3 regions of the Tepidibacter aestuarii genome follow, and region 3 is predicted to be linked to each of the others. Evidence: riboswitches for the same ligand, from Rfam matches in the RefSeq annotation. Region 3 holds a riboswitch; each other region holds the start of a gene.

Region 1 (4,622 bases), 1.5 Mb from region 3:
AAAACAATCCTCCACCAATAAGTAGTCCTATCGTTCCATTTAAAATATTCCATTTAAAGTTATATAATGTATGTAGGATAAAAGTCAATATAATTCCAAATATTACAATTTCATCAGGTATAATCTGGTGATCATAATCTATAAAGCTTATAACTATAAGAATGCTAGATAAAAGAGCATATTTTATAAATAAAATGGTTATACTAAATTTTAAATATAATATTAAATAAATTAATGCATTTAATATTTCAACTAAAGGATATCTATTAGATATTTTTTCACTACAATATCTGCACTTACCCCTTGTCCAAATAAAGCTTAATACTGGAATTAAATCAATAGGGTTTAGATTAGTACTACATTTTAGGCAGTGAGATGGTGGAAATGAAATAGATTCATTTCTTGGTATTCTATATATACACACATTTAAAAATGAGCCTATGAGAAGGCCTAGGGTTAAAATTATGAAATTCATTTGTTTCTCCTTTAAAAATAGTAAGGAGTGATTAGCTTTAAAGCCAATCACTAAATTGAAGCTTAAATTTTAATAATTAAAATTATTATTCACTTTTTTCCGTTATAGTTACAGTAGCATCTCCATCATCATCTATTGTCAGTGTAAACTCTTTACCTTTTTGTTGAGCAATTGGTGTTTTATCTAAATAATCGTTAGTGACAAGTTGTTCTATAGTTATACTAGTAGATGGATTCGTTTCTGAAATAAAATATGTTTCAGCAGCTTTTTCTATCATTGCAGCAGTTGCTATATCAGCTTTTTCTTTAGCTGTATCTTGTACTTTTGTAAATTTAGGTACTGCAATAGCTGCTATAATTCCTAATATCGCAAGAACTACGATAAGTTCTATTAAAGTAAATCCTTTTTTGTTATTTAATTTTTTTTGAATTGCTTTTATCATGTTTTCACCTCCTTTCAAATAAAATCACTTGTATCTACCTACGTTCCTAAAAATGAGGCTTATTAAAATGTTAGCTCCTTTTTGGTTAATATTTTACTATAATACTTAAGTTGAGACGTTGAAATATATGTTAAAAACTTCTTTTGTCTGACCGTAAGGGAGTTTAAGAAGTTTTAATATATATTATAAGACTCAGCCTTAGTATTACTAAAATATTGACTAAGTTGTGGTATTTTAATAAGGCTTATTTTTCGATTAACCGCAAATCTCAGTTAATATTTCAAATAAAAAAACCAACTATTTAAACAACTAATTGCTTAATACTTGGCGGTCGGTTGCACCACTCACTCCATATCTTCCAGGTGCCCACATACAGAAGATACTTCACAGTTCCCTATATAATTTTTTACATTTCTATAGTATTCACCATATCAAACATAGGTAACATCATAGCTATAACAATAAATCCAACAGCACCACCCATAACTATAATCATAATCGGCTCAATTAGTGTTGTTATTTGTCCCAATGCTGTTTCTAGTTCTTCATCATAAAAATCAGCCGTCTTTTCAAGAATTTCATCAAGTGAACCTGATTCTTCTCCTATTTTTATCATAGAAGTAACCATTGGTGGAAATACTCCTATCTTCTCAAGAGGACTCGCAAGGTCTATACCTTTTCTAACCTCTTCTTTAGCTTCAAGTATTCCTTTTTCTACAATTATATTTCCTACAATTTTTGCTACAATTTCAAGTGCATGTATTAACGGTACTCCACTTGATAATAATGTCGATAATGTTCTTGTAAATCTTGATGTAATTATCTTTTGTGTTATCCCCTTAACTATAGGTATTCTAAAGTTTATAATCCCTATTAACATCTTTCCTCTTTCACTTTTTGCATATTTAATTATAGCATAAATTACCATGAAAAGTGTAAAAAAATGTATATACCAGTACTTTTTTATACTCTCACTTATACTAAGAAGTATTCTTGTTGGAAGAGGTAGTTTAACTCCACTGCTTTCAAACATTCCAACAAACGTCGGCATAACGAATGTTAGTAAGAATGTTACAACAACAACTGCTACTATACTAAGTATTATAGGATATGCCATAGCACCCTTTACTTTATTATTAATTTTATTTTCCTTTTCATAATGGAAAGACATTCTCTCCATTATTACATCTAAGTTACCACTTACTTCTCCTGCTTCTACCATGTTAATAAGTAGTTCTGGAAATACATGTTTTTGTTTTTTAAGACTTTCTGAAAATGTAAGTCCTTTCTGAACATCATCATGCACATCTCCAATAATTTTTGCAAATTTTTTATTCTCAGTTTGAACTCTTAAAATATCTAAACAGCTTATTATTGTAATACCTGCATTTAGTAATGTATAAAACTGCCTACAAAAAATCGCTATGTCCTTAGTTTTTATTTTTCTAAAAAAATCTCCAATTCTTATCTCTTTACTTCCTTTATTTTCTTCTACTTTCATAGGATAATAATTATTTTGCCTTAACATTGACAAAACTTCTTCCTTGGAATTTGCTGTATACTTTCCTTCAATTCTCTTACCCGATTTATCTATAGCTGTGTATTTATAATTGGGCATACATATCAACCCCCTATATGTATCTACTAACCATATCCTTGTCTACTGCATAAGTTAACAATGATTCTCTTGATATAATACCTTTTAAATATAAATTCCTTAGATCACTGTCCATAGTCTGCATTCCAAATTTTGTTCCTGTTTGTATAGATGTTTGTATTTGATGTGTTTTTCCTTCTCTTATTAGATTTCTTATTGCTGTATTTACTACCATTACCTCAAGGGCAGCAACCCTTCCACTTCCATCCTCTTTTTGAATTAATTGTTGAGATACAACACCTTCAAGAACTGCAGATAGCTGTACTAATATCTGAGGTTGCTGATGTGATGGAAAAGCATCTATTATTCTATCTATAGTTTTAGCAGCACCTATAGTATGAAGTGTTGAAAATACTAAATGTCCTGTTTCTGCTGCTGTTAAGGCTATTGATATTGTTTCTAAATCTCTCATCTCTCCAACTAATATTACATCCGGATCCTGTCTTAAAGAGGATCTTAAAGCATTTGAAAATGATTTAGAATCAGTACCTATTTCTCTTTGGTTAACGATACTCTTATTGTGCTTATGAAGATATTCTATAGGATCTTCTAATGTTAATATGTGAGCACTTCTATTTTTATTTATATAATCAATCATTGATGCGAGTGTTGTCGATTTTCCGCTTCCTGTAGGTCCTGTTACAAGAACTAGACCTCTTTGTTTTTTAGATAATTCTTTTATAATAGGTGGAAGACCTAGTATTTCCATACTTGGTATTTCTAAAGCTACAGATCTTATAGCCATGCAATACGTTCCTCTTTGTTTATATATATTTACTCTAAATCTTCCTAGTTTATGATAAGAAATGGATGTATCCATTTCTCCTTTTTCTTCTAATTTCTTAAATTTCTCTTCATCTAATATTTGCTTTACTAAACTCAAATTATCATCTGGTAATAATATGTCTTCCCCATACTTACTCAGTTTTCCATTTATTCTCATAACAGGTTGGTATCCAACTGTTATATGAAGATCTGATGCACCTAATTCTATTGTTTTTTTAAGTAAATCATATATATTCATATCCATCACCTATTTATTATTATATGTAACTGCCATAAATTCTTGGAAGCTAGTCGTTCCATTTAATACAAGCTCTTTACAATTATCCCTAAGAATAATCATCCCCTCATCTACTGCTATTTTTCTTAATCTATCTATACCTTCTTTATTATCTATTGATTCTCTTATGTTTTTACTGATATTCATTATTTCATGAATCGAAGTTCTTCCTTTATATCCGGTATTATAGCATTGTTTACACCCTTCACCGCTATAAAGCTTGGTCTCATCTCCTATATTAAGTATTTCTTTTTCCTTTTCGCTAGGAGTATATTCTTTTTTGCAGTTAGTGCATATTTTTCTAACAAGCCTTTGAGCTATAGCACCAACTACAGATGCTGATATCAGGTATGGTTGTATTCCCATATCCATAAGTCTAGTTATTGTAGATGGAGCATCATTTGTATGCATTGTGCTTATAACAAGATGTCCTGTTATCGCTGCTCTTGCTGCAATTTGAGCCGTTTCTGCATCTCTTATTTCTCCTATCATTATAATGTCCGGGTCTTGTCTAAGTATTGATCTAAGTCCATTTGCAAAAGTTAACCCTGCTTTATTATTTACTTGAACTTGATTTATACCATGAAGCTTATATTCTACAGGGTCCTCTACTGTAATTATATTTTTATCTATTTGATTTAATTCCCTTAATATAGTATATAATGTAGTAGTTTTACCACTTCCTGTAGGACCAGTAATTAATATAATCCCATTAGGATTTTCAACCAATTCATCAAATCTTTCTAAATTATCCTGAGTAAATCCTAACTGACTCTTTGAAAGTAGAAATGAACTTCTGTCTAAAAGTCTTATAACTATTTTTTCTCCAAATACAGTCGGTAGTACTGATATACGAAGATCTACTTCTTTTCCATCTATATTTATCTCTATTCTACCATCCTGCGGAACTCTTTTTTCTGCAATATCCATTTTCCCCATTATTTTAATTCTTGTAACTATTGCTGAATGAGTGGTCTTTGCTGAA
Region 2 (4,622 bases), 180 kb from region 3:
CTTTAAGTTACTTAAAAGGTAATATAGAAATGAATAATAAAATTGGAGGAATTATGGGGCTTGGTAAAAAGTTCTTAAAAGGAAGTGTTACAGGAGAAACAACATTTAAGCCAAAATATTCAGGAACAGGAGAAATTTATTTAGAGCCTAGTTTCGGTCATTATGTGATTATAGAGCTTGAAAATGAAGAGGTTATTGTTGATGATGGAGTATTTTATGCTTGTGAAGATAGTGTAGAAGTTGGAGCAGCTATGCAAAAAAATGTATCATCAGCAGTGCTTGGTCAAGAGGGACTTTTTCAAACTAAACTTTGTGGAAGCGGATTTGTAGTTCTTGAAGTCCCTGTGCCTAAAGAGGAAATAATAGAGCATGAATTAAATAATGAAACACTAAAAGTAGATGGAAACTTTGCTATACTCAGAACTGGAAATATTAATTTTACAGTTGAAACATCTTCTAAATCATTAATAGGTTCTGCAACCAGTGGAGAAGGATTATTGAATGTATTTAGAGGAACAGGAAAAGTATGGCTTATACCAACAAAGCATGTTTATAGTAATTTAACTAATTTTGGGCTTTATGGAATGACTAATCCTGGAGGGAAATCAAATACTAAAGCATAGTCTTTTAAACACTATCTGTTTTTTATTGGATATCTTTTATGCAAATTAAGTATAATAAGTTGAACTTTAAATCAAAAAAGGTGATTGATTAAATCACCTTTTTTCAAGTTATCTCAATGTATGTAATTACTTTAAACTTTGCTTTTATTAAAATACTCCCAATTCTTTTTCTTTTGATGTCTTTTCTATTTCTACACATTGAATTGAATCTATGTCTATATATATCTTCTTTTTATTACCATTATCAGATATAACAATACATTCTTCTTCGAATGTAATAACGTCTTCATTATCAGCTGTTATATCTTTCCCAGTATAAAAGTTAATAATTTTAAAAGTTTCTTGTAATACTTTTTCTAATTGTTCTTTTTTCATAAATTTTCCTCCTTTATATAAATAAAAAATATATTTAAAGTTGCCTTTTAATTATTGTTTGCTGAAATAGATTTTGTTTCTAGTTGGATATTTTTATAGTCCTTGATAGTAGATCTTATGTAATTCTTTTGTTCAATGGATAGATAATTAGAATTGTATTTAAGCTGATTTTCTAGTTTATCAATTGAAAAGTCTAAAGAGTTTATAAGTATTTGGAGTTTATCAGTATACATAAAAACCTCCATGGCTCAATTATATATTTTGATTATGGCCATTAATTTAAATGTTATGCTTATTGTTGAAAAGTTTTTGAGGGAAAAGGGATTTATTCTTATCAAGGAATTTGAAGATACAGTTATTAAAATAGCTTGTATAAATAGAGATTAGAGGAATTAATAATATGTTTAATGATACAGAGAAATGTGGCCTGTATGTAGGTTATACAGAAGCTATATGTCTTAGAAATATAATAGGTATTCTACTTTTATAGCTTATTGTAAATAGAGTCATTGGAGATATAGTGTATTATGAAAATGAAATGATACATAAAAAAATAGTTTATACATTTTAGAAAATATAATAAAATAGAACAGTAAAAAAACTATAGAATGTATAAGGTGAATAATTAATGAACAACAAAGAAAATAATGTAAAAGAATTTTATCTGGATTTTTTGAATGGACATAGTTATATAATGGTAGATACAAAAAGAAATATAGTATATGAAAAGCCTTCTGGTGTATGGGAAAAAGATGATTTTAAGCTTTTTCATAAATTGTATGAAGAAAGAGTTATACCTTTATTAAAAGGAGAACCTTTTGCTATATGTAATGATGCTATTTATTATAAAATTTCTTTAATAGAAGAAGAAATAAAAAAACATAATGAATGGCTTGCACAAAATAATTTAGCAAAAGTAGTTTTAATAGTAGGTGGGCATGTAGAAAAAAGAGATCACCTAGAAGAAGCTAAAAATAATTTAAAACCTAAAATGGTTAATACTTTACAAGAAGCAAAAGCATGGTTAAAAGAACAAGGATTTTAAAAAATATAGGGCTTTTAAAAATATATGATTGGAGTTTGATTTGAAAAAGGCACATCTATTGAAAGGTAGAGTCACAAAGCTATGGGTCTAAGGGATTAACAATCCTATGATTGCCAGGTTGCCAGAATATATTTTTACTCATATAAACTATAGTAAGTTTTAATATAGTAGCCTTTAGTTAATACAATTGAAACGAGATATCCTTCAAAAAAAGGTAAATTATGAAGAATACGAAACAATGAAATCTCATCCTATAATCGGAAAAGGTACTATTAAATCAAATGTTCTTTTTTCTAAAATAAGTTATTGTGTTCATTATACTCATGAACATATAGATGGTAAGGTCTACTTTGGGATAAAAGATAAAGGCATTCCAATAGAATCTAAGCTTATAATCTACACTTGCAAATATATCTAAATATAGCATGGAAATGTACTTTATATAGCATGGAAATGTACTTTTTCAAAATCCGTACTGTTACTTGTAGATATTATTTAATATAAAAAGAATGAACTGGGAATGCTAAACAATGAGGTGTTGAATTTGGAATTAAATTTTAAGAGGAATTTAGGCAATACAGATAGAGGTATAAGAATAACTATAGGGATAATAACAATAATGTTAGTATATGGTAATATATTAAATGGGTGGTGGGGTATACTTGCTATAATAATAGCTTTATCTCAGTTTATTGAAGGTTTTTTAGGGTATTGAATTATATATGATTTGATGGGGTGGTCAACCCTAAAATAGATAAAGAGCCATAATGAGATGTACCCCAAATGCTAGACAAAAGTCTAATATTTGGAGGTGCACTTCACTATGGCTCTTTTTAATACAAGAAAAGAAAAATAAGTAGTTTAAAAATCAACTCATTCTTTTTTTATATTTTAGTAACATTTGAAGCCTGAAGCCCTTTATCTCCTTGTACTATATCTAGTGAAACATCTTGTCCTTCTTCTAAATCTTTTCTAGATCCTTTTTCTTTCACAGCAGATATATGAACAAATACATCTTCTCCTTCGTCTAAAGTAATAAACCCATATCCTTTTTCTGGATTAAACCATTTTACTACACCATTTCTCATTGCAATTCCTCCATTTAGTGAAAATTATTAAAACATATAGAATTCTATTCACTTATTAATTTCTATTGATTTTTAATTTTAAAATCATATTTATTTTTTGTATTTTGGAAAATTATATACTACCTGATTTGAAAAAGATAATTTGAAATTTAATTTTGTAACATATTAATAAATGATTTTGACTATATTTTTAAAGATATATATTTAATCTGATTGGTTATTATAAAAAAAATAGTATTATTTTTTTTCGTGATTATTTCAGCTCTAATATTCTTTATTAATAAACACATCAACAGGTGAAACATGTGTTGATAAATCTTGTTACTGAAATTTTTCAATAAATGGAGTTTTTTTATAAAAGAGCCTGATTTTTATTTTTATTCAATAAACGGTCAATCTAGTTAATATAAATCAACTGAATTTTATGAAATAATAAGTGCAAGGGATATATATAATAAGGGGGATGATCATAATGAAAACATTAAAAAGTGTAAAAGAAAAAGATATTGAACTGTATAGAATTGTTGAAGAAGAATTTGCACGTCAAGAAGTAGGAATTGAAATGATAGCATCAGAGAGCTATGCACCAACACCAATTTTAGAGCTTCAAGGAAGTATATTAACAAATAAAACTACAGAAGGTGTGCCTGGAAAAAGATATCATGCTGGATGCGGAGTAATTGACAAGATGGAGGTTTTAGGAAATGAAAGAGCGAAAACTTTATTTAAAGCAGAACATGCAAATATCCAACCTCACTCTGGCTCAAATGCAAATATGTGCGTCTATCAATCTATACTTAAACCTGGAGATACTGTATTAGGAATGAGCTTAGATACTGGTGGTCATTTAACCCATGGGCATAAAGCAAATTTTTCAGGTAGATTTTTTAATTTTATTCCATATGGGTTAAATAGAGAGACAGAGTTAATTGATTATGATGAAATAGAAAGATTAGCAAATGAGCATAAGCCAAAGCTTATTGTAGCAGGAGCAAGTGCTTACTCAAGAGAAATAGATTACGAAAAAATATATAATATAGCTAAATCTGTAGATGCATATTTTATGGTGGATATGGCACATATAGGTGGATTAGTTGCAGCAGAAGTACTTCCAAGTCCAGTGCCACATGCTGATTTTGTTACAAGTACTACAACAAAAACACTTGCTGGAGCTAGAGGTGGATTTGTGCTTTGCAAAGAAAAGTTTGCCAATAAGTTAGATAAAGCTACATTCCCAGGAGCACAAGGATCAGCTCATCTTCATATAATGGCAGCAAAAACGTATAATTTTAAACATGCCATGACAGAAGAATTTAGGGAGTATGCAAGACAAGTAGTAAAAAATGCACAAAAACTAGCTGAGGTTCTACAAGAGAAAGGATTTAGAATCGTATCAGGAGGAACAGATAATCATTTAATGTTAGTAGATCTTCGTCCTAAAGATTTAACAGGAGTTCAATTAGAAAAAGCACTTGAATATGTAGGAATAAC
Region 3 (4,622 bases):
ACTAAAGCCATGATTAAACTCAGCATTAAACTCAGTGTTTTTTTCATAATTATTCCCCTTTCTCATTTGATAATAAATCTATCATTTGATTTCTCAAGTATGTAAGATACTTATCAGTTAAACTTCTTTGACTTTGATGAATATCAACATCAAAAATTTTCAAAATACTAGTGGGTCTATTTGATAAAACTACAATTCTATTTCCCAATAAAAGTGCCTCATCTATATTATGAGTGATAAAAACTATTGAATTTTTAGACTCGTCCCATAATTTTATTAAATAATCTATCATGTTAACTTTGAGATTATAATCCAACGACTTAAAAGGCTCATCCATCAAAAGTATTTCACAATTAAAATAAAACGCTCTAGCTATTGAACACCTCTGTCTCATCCCGCCACTGAGCTTATTTGGATATGAATCTTCAAATCCTTTAAGTCCAACATCATGTATTAAGTCCATTATCTTTTTGTGATTTTTTTCCTTACCTACAACAGCTATATTTTCATAAACAGTTTTAAAAGGTAATAATCTATCCTCTTGAAAAACATATCCTACGCTATCCAAATCACCTACGATATCTCCTTTATCAGGCTTAATCAATCCAGAAATAATATTTAAAAGTGTTGATTTACCACACCCTGATGGACCTACTATGCAAATAATTTCTTCTTTATTTATGTCTAAATCCAATTTATTTAAAACAACTAAATCATCAAATCTTTTGTATATACCTTTCAATTTACAAATCATGAATGTCTCCCTATAGTTTTTTTACAATAGTTCTTAATATCTAATAAAATTTCTACGATGTCAAGTACAATATCGCTGTCCAGAAATGCTTCTATACATTTCATTAATGTTTTTGCAATCCCTAGAGTAGTATGAAGTATTAACTCTAAACACCCCTCCATGTTTTAATCACCTACCATCATTTAATTTAGATTATATAATATTTTACATTTATTATCAATTTTATGCTACTAATATAAGTAACTAGATTTTAAAATTTTTTAATATACAAATGTAATATTTTTGTAACTATTTTTTTGTTTTATAACAGGTATAATAAAGGTAAAAAGTACATACAAAGGATGAAGTTAGTATGAAAAAAACATTAATAGTAAAAATAATTAAAATAACAGCTTTAATATTAGTAGCTTCTTTTATTATGATTGAAGGACTTATTATAGTTAATGGACAAGAAGATAAGGAATATGATGTTGAATATTTAGTAGTTTTAGGATCAGGTCTTTGGGGAGATGTTTTATCTCCTACATTGTTGGGTCGTATGAATAAAGCTTTAGAATTTATAGAAAATAATCCTGATACTAAAATAGTTGTTTGCGGAGGTCAAGGTAAAGGGGAAAATATGCCCGAATCTCAAGCTATGAGTGATTACTTAGTTTTAAATGAAGTAGATGAAAATAAAATTATACAAGAAGATAAATCTACAAGTACAATAGAAAATCTGAAGTTTGCAAAGAAAATTCTTAAGGATTTAGATGGTAAAAAAAATCATAAAATTATGATCGTTACAAATGAATTTCATTTATTTAGATCTAAATTTATAGCTAAAAGATTAGGATTTATTCCTTATGGTATACCATCTAAAACAATACCTCATATAGCTCCTAAGTATTTTATAAGAGAGTACTTTGCAGTAATAAAATCATTTATTTTTGATAGATAAAAATCTTATATAATAGAACATTTAATGATTTATATAATCCCTGTTAATATAATATCAATACAAATTACAGCAAATAATCCTTTAATATTTAAGAATACATTGTTATAATATGATATATCGATAATGAAATAAATTTATTTACTTTAATAAAAGATAATACACAACGATAATAGCAAACTTATCGAAAGATAAGGACGCAAAGACATGGGTCTAAGGGATATGAATCCTATGATTGCCAGTTTGCCGAACAGATATTTGTTTAGTATAACAATATATAACATAAAAAATGTTAAGGCAAAAGATGTCTATATTCTGTAGGCATCTTTTTTATTTTTATACTCTCTAATACTATCCCACATCACATCAAAGGAGGATTATTTATATGAAATTGATTTTTTTATCAGACAAATATGTTGGAAGTGAGTTAGCAAAACCTGTCTATAATAAAAATGGAAATATTGTATTAAATAAAGGAGGAAAACTTTCAAACTTTTCCATAAAAAAATTAAATGGACTTGGCATCTATAGTGCTTATGTTGAAGAAGAAGGAACTGAAGATATTGTAGTAGAAGATATAATCGATGTAACTACTCAATTAAAATGTATAATGCTTCTAGAAGAAGCATTTAATTCAGTTAAAAAAAATAGATATTTTGATGAATCTCAAATAACAAATTTGCTTAAAGAAATTTTACAAAACTTATCTATTTCAGAAAATACACTTTCAGTTTCTAATGGAGTAAGAAATATAGCAAATAGTATATATGTTCATAGTTTAAATGTTGCAATTCTTTCTGCTATTATAGGTATCAATTTAAACTATAATTATGAAAAAATATATAATTTAACCCTAGGTGCATTTTTACATGATATAGGGTACGCTTTAAGTGATGATGAACAGCATACAGTAAAAGGAATAGAGGTTTTAAGAAATAGTAAAGGAATAAATGTTACTTCTTATATAGTAGCACTTCAGCATCATGAACGAATAGATGGATCAGGATATCCGAATCAACAAAAAGGAAATGATATATATGAGTTTTCAAAAATAGTTGCCATATGTAATGAATATGATAATTTAATTTCAAAAAAAGGATTACAACCTTTTGAGGCTTTTGAAGAAATCATAGGAAAGTCATCTACATATTTTGACGAAAACATAATTAACGTTTTCAAAAAAAGTATATATATATATCCAACTGGTATGGAGGTTAAGCTTAGTAATGGTGATGTAGGAATAGTATGTCAGCAAAATAAATATATGCCAATGAGACCTATTGTTAAGACAAAAAATAGACATTATAATCTTTTAGAAGAATTAACTTTATTTATAGATAATAACTAAAATTACTTTCTGTATTATATAAATTCCCTATAGAATAGACTTTTTTAGTATCTACTATATAGGGAATTTTTTATTTTTATAATATATCCTATTTTATTTATAATTTAAACTTTTTAATAACTCCATCTAATGTATCAACTACATTTTTTAAATCATTAGCACTACTTGATATATTTTGTATTATACTACTTTGTTCCTCCATAGAACATAAAACCATTTGAGTAGATGCACTTGATTCTTCAGTTATAGACGATATACCTTCTATTGAAACTATTACTTCATCCTTATCTTTATTCACAAGATTGATATTTTCAACTAAGCTATCTATTTTTTCTATCATACCCTCAATAGTTCCATCTATGCTTTCAAATGATTTTTCGGATTCTTGCATTGATATAATAGCTTCTTTATTTATGTCTTGTCCAATATCAATATTTACTTTAACCGCATTTACTTGGCTTTGAATCTCCGCTATCATATCACTTATTTTCTTTGTAGATAATCCTGTCTGTTCTGCTAATTTTCTTATCTGTTCTGCTACAACTGCAAATCCTCTTCCAGCCTCTCCAGCCCTTGCCGATTCTATAGCCGCATTTAAAGCCAAAAGATTTGTTTGCTCTGCTATATCTTCAATAGTGCTTACTATTTGTCCAATAGAATTAGATTTATCTGCAAGAATAGCTACATTATGAGCCACCTCTTCATTAGTCTTTGTTGTTTGTTTAAACTTATCTACCAATATTCTCATATTCTTTAATCCTTCAGCATTTGCCTCTTTTGATTTATTAGTATCTTCTTTAACTTTTTGGGAATCATCCACTGAAGTATTAATTTCACTTGCAAGCTTTTGAAGTTTTGTTACACTTATTTGAGCTTCTTGGGCTTGGGCATTTGCTCCGCTGGCTAATTCTTCTATAGACATATTTACACTTTCTATTCCATTTACTATTTCATTTGTCGAATTTGATATCGCATATGAGCGATCTAAAACCTCACTCGAATTTTCTTTCAACATTCCTACAATTACCCTAAGCTCTTTTCTTAAATTAGCCACTGCTTTAGATATAATACCCGTCTCGTCTTTATATGTAAGTATTTTTTCAAAACTTCTGTCATAAGCTAAATCTAGATTGGCAGTTTTATTGACAACATCTGTTATTACTAAAATAGGATTTGTTATTTTCTTAGCAAAATATAAAGCTACAGCAATTCCTACTAACAATACCATCGCAGATAATATTATAGTTGATTTAATACTTTTGTCGATCTGCTTTTTTAACAAATCTTTTTTTTGTACAATAAACTTATCTATATCATCTGTATAATTTCCTGTTCCAATTACCCATTCAAACTGTTTAAATGATCTACTATAAGCACGTTTTGAAGATGCTTTTTCCTCTCCTTTTTTAGGAAAGAAATAATCTGTATATCCCCCACCTTCTTTTAATCCATTAGATATAATCTCTTGTACTATGTATTTTCCCGTTGAATCCTGTAAATTCATCCTATTAGTTCCCTCTACCTCTTTTCCAAGTAAAACAACATTTACACCATCATATGTATCAATCCAAAAGTATCCTTCG

What was found. A riboswitch is a leader RNA that binds a small molecule or an ion and turns the genes downstream of it on or off. The one in region 3 is predicted to bind cyclic di-GMP.
Region 1: another riboswitch for cyclic di-GMP. It lies ahead of M2214_RS13715 (competence type IV pilus major pilin ComGC); the one in region 3 lies ahead of M2214_RS06110 (HD-GYP domain-containing protein).
Region 2: another riboswitch for cyclic di-GMP. It lies ahead of M2214_RS07155 (HD-GYP domain-containing protein); the one in region 3 lies ahead of M2214_RS06110 (HD-GYP domain-containing protein).

The regions. Positions count from the first base shown of each region.
Region 1 is NZ_OW235315.1:2,797,329-2,801,950, forward strand. Features, by position in the region: gene M2214_RS13710 (prepilin peptidase) at 1-475, opposite strand, end outside; gene M2214_RS13715 (competence type IV pilus major pilin ComGC) at 561-917, opposite strand; cyclic di-GMP riboswitch class II at 1,238-1,321, opposite strand; gene M2214_RS13720 (type II secretion system F family protein) at 1,324-2,535, opposite strand; gene M2214_RS13725 (type IV pilus twitching motility protein PilT) at 2,549-3,598, opposite strand; gene M2214_RS13730 (GspE/PulE family protein) at 3,608-4,622, opposite strand, start outside.
Region 2 is NZ_OW235315.1:1,442,364-1,446,985, forward strand. Features, by position in the region: gene M2214_RS07135 (AIM24 family protein) at 1-623, shown strand, start outside; gene M2214_RS07140 (hypothetical protein) at 771-998, opposite strand; gene M2214_RS07145 (hypothetical protein) at 1,046-1,231, opposite strand; gene M2214_RS07150 (hypothetical protein) at 1,627-2,043, shown strand; cyclic di-GMP riboswitch class I at 2,082-2,169, shown strand; gene M2214_RS07155 (HD-GYP domain-containing protein) at 2,231-2,461, shown strand; gene M2214_RS07160 (YgaP-like transmembrane domain) at 2,588-2,758, shown strand; gene M2214_RS07165 (cold-shock protein) at 2,928-3,131, opposite strand; gene M2214_RS07170 (serine hydroxymethyltransferase) at 3,604-4,622, shown strand, end outside.
Region 3 is NZ_OW235315.1:1,262,019-1,266,640, reverse strand. Features, by position in the region: gene M2214_RS06130 (ABC transporter substrate-binding protein) at 1-47, opposite strand, end outside; gene M2214_RS06125 (ABC transporter ATP-binding protein) at 50-754, opposite strand; gene M2214_RS06120 (hypothetical protein) at 751-915, opposite strand; gene M2214_RS06115 (YdcF family protein) at 1,107-1,694, shown strand; cyclic di-GMP riboswitch class I at 1,856-1,942, shown strand; gene M2214_RS06110 (HD-GYP domain-containing protein) at 2,077-3,039, shown strand; gene M2214_RS06105 (methyl-accepting chemotaxis protein) at 3,137-4,622, opposite strand, start outside.